DNA from 4 places in the Mesorhizobium sp. M0060 genome. Region 4 is predicted to be linked to each of the others. Evidence: predicted binding sites of a transcription regulator. Region 4 holds the regulator's gene; each other region holds the start of a gene.
What was found. The regulator LexA, encoded in region 4, represses DNA repair genes until DNA is damaged. The targets are predictions, from matches to a motif close to TGTTCNNNNTGTGTTCNG.
Positions count from the first base shown of each region.

Region 1: recA (recombinase RecA) is a predicted target of LexA. The motif match lies at 851-868, and genes of this name have one in related genera.
Region 2: parE (DNA topoisomerase IV subunit B) is a predicted target of LexA. The motif match lies at 1,084-1,101, and genes of this name have one in related genera.
Region 3: NKJ94_RS14580 (DNA recombination protein RmuC) is a predicted target of LexA. The motif match lies at 954-971, and genes of this name have one in related genera.

Region 1 is NZ_JAMYUP010000032.1:55,553-57,756, forward strand. It holds gene NKJ94_RS24975 (carbohydrate kinase family protein) at 1-715, opposite strand, end outside; gene recA (recombinase RecA) at 993-2,090, shown strand.
Region 2 is NZ_JAMYUP010000054.1:25,788-27,991, reverse strand. It holds gene NKJ94_RS30135 (GGDEF domain-containing protein) at 1-898, opposite strand, end outside; gene parE (DNA topoisomerase IV subunit B) at 1,171-2,204, shown strand, end outside.
Region 3 is NZ_JAMYUP010000012.1:130,863-133,066, reverse strand. It holds gene NKJ94_RS14590 (plasmid stabilization protein) at 1-273, opposite strand, end outside; gene def (peptide deformylase) at 370-900, opposite strand; gene NKJ94_RS14580 (DNA recombination protein RmuC) at 1,004-2,204, shown strand, end outside.
Region 4 is NZ_JAMYUP010000004.1:130,060-132,263, forward strand. It holds gene NKJ94_RS06140 (ComEC/Rec2 family competence protein) at 1-601, shown strand, start outside; gene lexA (transcriptional repressor LexA) at 558-1,310, opposite strand; gene NKJ94_RS06150 (molybdopterin molybdotransferase MoeA) at 1,415-2,204, opposite strand, start outside.

The sequences.
Region 1 (2,204 bases), on a different contig from region 4:
TCGAAAAAGCGCCGGCTTCGTCGAAACCGAGCACCGGTCCGCCGCCGGCGGTCACCACGCCGCCTTTCAAGCCTGCATGTCTCAGCCCGTCGACGATGCCGCGCCCGTCGGCATCTATGTCCACGCCGGCGAGCACGCCGGCCTCTTGCCGGTTCATGAAGGTCAGCGCCAGAAGGTCAAGCACCGGCGTCAGCCGCGCCGCTCTGCTGGACGAGACCGCAAGCGCAAAGACCGGCTTGCCGGCAGCGAGCGCCGCCAGCCGCTCCAACGCGGTCGACGGCAGGTTGGCGTCGCACAGCACCGCGTCGGCGGTGCCGATCGCCTCACGCACCTTGGCGCGGCGGATCTGCTTGGGAAGCGCCAGTTCGTAGAGCACCATGTCGGCAAGGCCGGCGATCAGCCCACCGTCGCTATCGACCAACGCCGTATGGCTCGGCGTCGCGCGATCGAGGAACACCGCCGACAGATCGGCAATGCCGGCCTCGGTGATGGCGCGTAAAACCGTGTCGCCTTGGGCATCGCCGCCGCGCACCGAAAGCAGCGAGGCCGAGACGCCGCGCCGCACCGCACAGCGCAAGGCGTTGAAGACGGCGCCGCCGACATGCTCGCGCATCGTGCCGGGGTTCGACGCGGCCGGCACGAAGGCGCCGACAAGCCGGCCGCGCCGCTCGATATAGGCGCCGCCCACGGCCAGGATCGTCGAGGATTTCATCATGCCGGCAAAATGACCTTTGCTGTTGCCCGGGAGGAGACTAGGTTGCCCTGCGGAAGCCCGCAATCACAGGCGCGATTCGCAACATGGCAGTAACGGCCCCGCATAGGATGCAGGGTATGTCTCCCGCCGAAAGCGCGAAACAAAAATAGAACAAATCGCGATATCGTTTGTTTTTCAGGTGCTTGCCGTCCGTTGACAAACGAGAACAAATAAGGTACATTCTAACAAGGATTACGGGATTGTCCGGCCTTCATTGACGACCACGGGGTGATGTATCATGGCTCAGAATACTTTGCGGCTTGTAGAGGACAAAGCGGTGGACAAATCAAAGGCTCTGGATGCGGCGCTGTCGCAAATCGAGCGTGCCTTCGGCAAGGGCTCGATCATGCGGCTCGGCGCAAACGAGCAGGTCGTCGAGATCGAAACGGTGCCGACCGGCTCGCTTGGCCTCGACATCGCGCTTGGCGTCGGCGGCCTGCCGCGCGGCCGCATCGTCGAGATCTACGGGCCGGAAAGCTCGGGCAAGACGACGCTGGCGCTGCACACGGTGGCCGAAGCCCAGAAGAAGGGCGGCATCTGCGCCTTCGTCGATGCCGAGCACGCGCTCGACCCGGTCTATGCCCGCAAGCTCGGCGTCGATCTCGAAAACCTGTTGATCTCGCAGCCCGATACCGGTGAGCAGGCGCTTGAGATCTGCGACACGCTGGTGCGCTCCGGCGCCATCGACGTGCTGGTCGTCGATTCGGTGGCGGCGCTGACGCCGCGCGCCGAAATCGAAGGCGAGATGGGCGATTCGCTGCCCGGCCTGCAGGCCCGCCTGATGAGTCAGGCACTGCGCAAGCTCACCGCCTCGATCTCGCGCTCCAACACCATGGTCATCTTCATCAACCAGATCCGCATGAAGATCGGCGTCATGTTCGGTTCGCCCGAGACGACGACCGGCGGCAACGCGCTGAAATTCTATGCCTCGGTCCGCCTCGACATTCGCCGCATCGGCTCGGTCAAGGATCGCGACGAGGTCGTCGGCAACCAGACCCGCGTCAAGGTCGTCAAGAACAAGCTGGCGCCGCCCTTTAAGGTGGTCGAGTTCGACATCATGTATGGCGAGGGCGTGTCCAAGACCGGCGAGCTGGTCGACCTCGGCGTCAAGGCCGGCGTGGTCGAAAAGTCGGGCGCCTGGTTCTCCTACAATTCCCAGCGTCTCGGCCAGGGCCGCGAAAACGCAAAACTGTTCCTGCGCGACAATCCCGACACGGCGCGCGAGATCGAGCTGGCGCTGCGGCAGAATGCCGGGCTGATCGCCGAGAAATTCCTTGAGAACGGCGGCTCCGAAAGCAGCGACGACGGTTTCGAGGACGACGCCGGCGCGATGTAGGCTTGGCGAGCGACGCCCCGCGGAGCTTCAGCCAGGTTTCGGTTGATGTTTTGATCTGAGTTTGCTTAATCGATGCGTTTCGAACCGCCGGCCCCGTGCCGGCGGTTTGCGTTT
Region 2 (2,204 bases), on a different contig from region 4:
CGAGCACGAATTCCTCGCCGCCCAGCCGGAAGGCGTCGACTCCGGTCCTGGCGTATTTCCTGATGACGGCGGCAAAGCGGCGCAGAACCTGGTCGCCGACCGGGTGACCGAATACGTCGTTCGTCCTCTTGAAATGGTCGAGATCGAACATGGCGACGGACATGAACGGACCGAAAGCCCGGTCACCGTAGAGTGCCGTCAACGCCCGCCGGTTCATCAGCCCGGTCAATGGATCGGTCATCGTCTCGGCCTTCAATTCGATCTGCGCCTGCAAATGGTGCAGGGAGAGCGTCAATGCACCAAACCCCGTCATGCAGGCGACGGCTACGACGGAATTCACCCGCTCGGCCCAATTGTCGGGCGCAACGCCGAGCACCCATTGGCCCTTGATTAGCAGAACCGCGCCGCAAAGTCCGAAGGACAGCGCACAGACGCCGCTCAGGAACGAGACGACCAGCAATATCCGACGATCGTGGCCACCCTTGATCCAGAACATCACCCCAATGAGCGAGAGCAGCGCCGTTACCGTCGCGTAGGTGACAATGAAGCCGATACCATCAAACCCGAGATACGTCGCGCCCGCGCAAACAGCCATCGCAATCAAGGTCGGCAGAACCGCGCGCCTGTAGTCGCGTATGCTGAGATATTGCATGGCCGACAGGCAGATAATCAGGAAGCCCAGGCTGAGAAGCGCAAGCACGATCTGGCAAAGCCAGGGGCTAGGATCCCTTGCGTAATGCCAAAACAAGACCACATGTGCGACGAGCATGAGAATGCCACACGCCACCGTCAGCACAAACCGTGCCTGTGGCGCGGTGAACCAGATCGCAAACATGGTGATGCTGAGACACGTGCCCGACAGCGCCGCCGCGAGCAGGAGCGAACTGTAATCCAACATGCTTAGGCGACAGCCTCTCGAGGGTTCCGCTGCATTCTAGGTCAGCGACACTCCGCGGATATCGTTTTTCAGCCAACCTTGCGGCGTAACCTTCGGACAGGGTTTACAAAACGTCGATGCTCCAAGCCTCGACCCCATTTCCGCCGCTTGGTTGTCGAATGGTTTTGCAGTAAGAGGCTCTATCCTCGAACGTAACAGGAACCTCCGTCGCCTGCCCGCGAAAAGCGTGGCAGTATCGGGGGTGATTCGCAGCATCGGAATCCAGGACCAGCATGGACGACAGCAACGATCTTTTCGGCAATCCGGAAAAGCCGCCGCAGCCAGCTCGCGCTACCGCGCGCCCGGCCGACCCGCTGGTGCAGGCGACGAAGCGCCCGCCAGCCCGCGATGCCAGCGAGAGCTATAGTGCCGCCGATATCGAGGTGCTGGAAGGGCTTGAGCCAGTGCGGCGCCGCCCGGGGATGTACATTGGCGGCACCGACGACAAGGCGATGCACCATCTGTTCGCCGAAGTCATCGACAATTCGATGGACGAGGCGGTCGCCGGCCATGCGACGTTCATCGATGTCGAGCTGTCCGCAGACGGATACCTGACGGTCACCGACAATGGCCGCGGCATCCCGGTCGATCCGCACCCGAAATTCAAGAAGCCGGCGCTCGAACTCATCATGACGACGCTGCATTCGGGCGGCAAGTTCGACAGCAAGGTTTACGAGACGTCCGGCGGCCTGCACGGCGTCGGCGTATCTGTCGTCAACGCGCTGTCGGACCATCTCGAAGTCGAGGTCGCGCTGGGAAGGAAACTTTATCGGCAAAAATTCTCGCGCGGTATTCCGGTCACCGGCCTGGAGCAACTCGGCGAGGTGCACAACCGCCGCGGCACGAAGATCCGCTTCCATCCCGACGAACAGATTTTCGGCAAGGGCGCGGCGTTCGAGCCGGCGCGGCTCTACCGCATGGCGCGCTCAAAGGCCTATCTGTTCGGCGGTGTCGAAATCCGCTGGACCTGCGATCCATCGCTGATCAAGGAAAAGGACACCACGCCGGCCAAGGCCGAGTTCCATTTTCCGGGCGGCCTCAAAGACTATCTGAAAGCCTCGCTCGGCGACGAATTCCAGGTGACTCGTGAAATGTTCGCCGGCAAGAGCGAGAAGCAAGGCGGCCACGGTTCGCTCGAATGGGCGGTGACCTGGTTCGGCGGCGACGGTTTTATAAATTCCTATTGCAACACCATTCCGACCGCCGAAGGCGGCACGCACGAGGCCGGGTTTCGCAACGTGCTGACGCGCGGCTTGCGCGCCTATGC
Region 3 (2,204 bases), on a different contig from region 4:
GACCGGGCGACCGAAGTCGCGTTTCCGTTCCGCTTCGATTTCGTCCATTATTTCTGCGAATTCGTCGCCAATTGCGTTTTCGGCAGCGAATGCTCCGCGGATGGCGTCCCACGCGGAAACGCCCGGCTCCGGCCTGCTCTCTTTTTCGGCGATCATACCTTTCCGCAAAAGGTCGATCGCCTTGCGTGACAAGCTCTGGCCGCCCCTCTGCGCCGCCTGTTCGATTTCATGCTTCAACGGTTCGGGAATATTTCTGATCAGCATATCGCCCATCGCCGCCTCCATTTGATATCAATGATATCATCGCGAAGAGAGTTGCTCAAGGAGAATTAAAGTCTGGCTGTAACGTTTGGCGGATTATCGAGTGAGCTACCCCACCATCTTGCCCGGCATCTTATCCTTGGCGAGCTTCTTGAACTTCTTGACCACCATGTCGCGCTTCAGCTTGGAGATATAATCGATGAACAGCACGCCATTGAGATGGTCGATCTCATGCTGCAGGCAAGTCGCCATCAGCCCCTCGGCCTCGATCTCCTGCAGCTTGCCGTCGCGATCGAGATATTTCACCCGCACCGCCGCGGGGCGCTCGACCTCGGCATAGTAGTCCGGGATCGACAGGCAGCCTTCCTCGTAGACCGAACGCTGGTCGGAGCTTTCGAGGATTTCTGGATTGATGAAGACGTGCGGCGCCGGCGTCTCGTCCTCCTTGGCCAGGTCGATCACCAGCACGCGCAAAGGTTCGCCGACCTGGATCGCCGCCAGTCCGATACCGGGCGCGTCATACATGGTGTCCAGCATGTCGCCGGCCAGTTTGCGCAGATCGCCGTCGACACGCTCGACCGGTTTCGAAACCTGACGCAGGACGGGATCGGGAAGGATGATAAGCGGCTTGATCGACATGGCGTCTCACCTAAGACGTCGCACGAAAAGCGTCAACCGGGGCGCCTCCGGGCCGTTCACGTTTTGATCTGTGCCGGCGTCCCGAATCATCTATGCTGTCGGCATGAACGAACTGGCCGCCATCCTGTCCGAACCTGTCGCCCGGCTCGGCGCCACCACGATCACGCTCGGCCATGCCCTGGCGTTCGGCGCAATGCTGTTCCTCGGGCTGTTCGTGGCGCTTGTCGTCGCGCTGTGGCGATCGGCCAAGGCGCGTGCGGTGGCGGCCGCGGAATCCGCCGACCACGCCCGCGACGCCGAGGCGCGGATGGCCGGCATCTTGGCAAGCCAGGCGGAAATGCAGGGCCGCATGGGTGCCATCGCCGAAGTGTTCGGGGCGCGGCAGGCGGAACTCACGCAGTCGATCGGCCAGCGCCTCGACGCCATGACCGGCCGTCTTGGCCAGACCATGACCGAGCAGACGAGATCGACGCATGAGAGCCTTGCCAAGCTGCAGGAGCGGCTCGCGGTCATCGATACCGCGCAAGGCAACATCCAGTCGCTCGCTAGCCAGGTCGTGCAACTTCAGGCGATCCTCTCCAACAAGCAAACGCGCGGCGCCTTCGGCCAGTCGCGCATGGAGGCGATCGTCGCCGACGGCCTGCCGCACGGTGCCTATGAATTCCAAGCGACCTTGTCGAATGGCAGCCGGCCCGACTGCCTGGTGAAAATGCCGAATGGCGCGCCCGCACTTGCCATCGACGCAAAGTTTCCGCTCGAAGCCTGGAATGCCATCCGTGCCGCCGAAGGCGCCGACCTGCAGAAGTCCGCCGCACAGGCTTTCCGCCGCGACATCGAGGTACATGTCCGTGATATTTCCGAAAAATACCTGATCCAAGGTGAGACGCAGGACACCGCCTTCATGTTTGTACCCTCGGAATCGGTATTCGCCGAGATCCATGAGAACTTCGAAGCGGTTGTCCACAAGGCGCACCGCGCCCGCATCGTCATCGTCTCGCCGTCGCTTTTGATGCTGTCGATCCAGGTCATCCAGGCAATCCTCAAGGATGCTCGCATGCGCGAGCAGGCGCACCTGATCCAGGGCGAAGTCATCCGGCTGATGGAAGACGTCTCACGGCTCGATGAGCGGGTGCGCAAATTGCAGACGCATTTCGGCCAATCGGCCAAGGACATCGATGACATCCTCGTCTCGACATCCAAGGTGACCAGGCGCGGGCAAAAGATCGAGGCACTGGAGTTTGGCGCGCAACCGGCGGAGGACACCGCTGGTTCGAATGGCGGCGGAGCAAAAGCGGAAAGCAGCC
Region 4 (2,204 bases):
GCTGGTCGCGCTGCCGATCGGCAGCGGTGAACTCGCGGTCAACCGAGCACGCCCGAATGAATTCACCATCGACAACTGGAAACGCGCCCTGACCTCCGAGGCCATCGTCGCGCCGGAAACACCGGGAAAGAACGACCCGCAATTCGACATTGCCGACCCAGCCGATCTGCCAGCGGGCATGCCTTTCATTTGCACGGAGGGCCTCTGCCTTGCCCGCCATCCATCCGGTGCGATTGTCGCGCAAGCCAAGGACCGGGATTCTGCGCGGCCAGCCTGTGCTTTTGCCAGTTTGATCGTCATCGACGACGCCACCACCCATAACCCCTGCTACTACGACCGGCTGGTCCTCGTCGTCACCAAACGGCAACTGGCGCGCGCGGGAAGTGCCGCCGTGTATTTCGATCCACAAGCGGCAACGCGCGCAGAAATCCGCTTCGCGGTCGAAAAATCATACCGGCCCTGGCATATGCAGCGGAAGTTTTCACGCGAGGCCAGAGGCCTGCCGCCATATCGCAAGGCCGACAAGCCTAAGCCGGCACCACACCCAAGGGCGCAACTCAGTAGCGGCGGATCAGCCCGACGAGTTTGCCTTGCACCTTGACCCTGTCTGGCCCGAAGATGCGCGTCTCATAGGCCGGATTAGCGGCTTCCAGGGCGATCGAGGCGCCCTTGCGGCGGAACCGCTTCAGCGTCGCTTCCTCCTCGTCGACCAGAGCCACCACGATCTCACCGGGGCTCGCCGTATCGGCATTGCGGATGATGACCGTGTCGCCGTCGAAAATGCCGGCCTCGATCATCGAATCGCCTTTGACCTCAAGCGCATAATGCTCGCCGCCCATGATCATGTCCGGCGGCACGGAGATCGAATGCGTCTGGTGCTGGATGGCGTCGATCGGCACACCGGCGGCGATGCGGCCCATCACCGGAATCGACACGGCGACGACGACATCGTCGTCATTGCCGGCTGCAGGGACGCGCGACGATGTCGGCTTGCCTTGCCGTCCCAGGCTGCCCTGCCCAGGACCGCCTTGCCCAAGACTGCCCTGGATGACGCTCGGCGAGAACTTGCGTGCCGCATTGAGGCCTGGGGCGATCGAGTCGGGCAGGCGCAGCACCTCCAGGGCACGGGCCCTGTTGGGCAAACGGCGAATGAAGCCGCGCTCCTCCAGCGCCGTTATCAGCCGGTGGATTCCTGATTTGGAAGCCAGGTCGAGCGCTTCCTTCATCTCGTCGAAGGAGGGCGGGATACCGCTTTCCTTAAGCCTTTCGTGGATGAACATCAGCAGTTCGTGTTGTTTGCGTGTCAGCATAGCGACCCCCAACAGAATCAGAAAAACAAACCCAGAACAAACACTATCTGTTCCATTTGTGTTCCGCAACTGTTTAAAGTTTAATGAATGTGTTGACGGTTTGTTCAGCGTAACATCAGCACGTCGCAGGGAGCATCCGCCGCCGCGGCGGGTGCGAACGGTGCGCGAACGATCAGCCCGTTCGCATCGGCCAGCATTTTCAGCATTGAGGAATCCTGAATGCCGAACGGCGTCGCCACCAGCGTGCCGGCGTCGTGCCTGACAACAGCCCGCACATAATCCTGCCTGAGATCATTGGCCGGCATGGCAGCGCCGAGCCGCGCCCGACGTATATCCTGCTGAAAGGCCCGGCCGCCGAGCCGCGCCAGCAGCGGCTTCAGGAAGAGCTGGGTGCAGACCAGGCTTGCCACCGGATTGCCGGGCAGGCCGATGCAGCGGATGTCGCCCAGCCGCCCGAACATCAGCGGCTTGCCGGGCCGCATGGCGATCTTCCAGAAATCGAGGGTCATGCCTTGCCCGGTCAGCACGTCATGGACGAAGTCGTGGTCACCGACCGAGGCACCACCCAGCGTGACGATGACATTCGCGCCGGCCTTCACCGCCTTTGTCACCAGCGCAGCGATCGCCTCCTTGCGGTCCGGCGCGATGCCGAGATCGAGCGCGCGCGCGCCGACCGACTGTGCGGCGGCGGCGACGCCATAGGCGTTTGACGAGATGATCTGGTCGGGGCCAAGCTCGCTGCCCGGCGGCAGCAATTCGTCGCCGGTGGCGATGATGGCGACCAGCGGCCGCTTGACCACGCAGACCTCGGGGTGGTTGGCCGATGCTGCCAGTGACAAGGCCGCCGGATCTAGCAGGCGGCCCTGGCCCAGCAGGACGTCGCCCTTGGCGAAA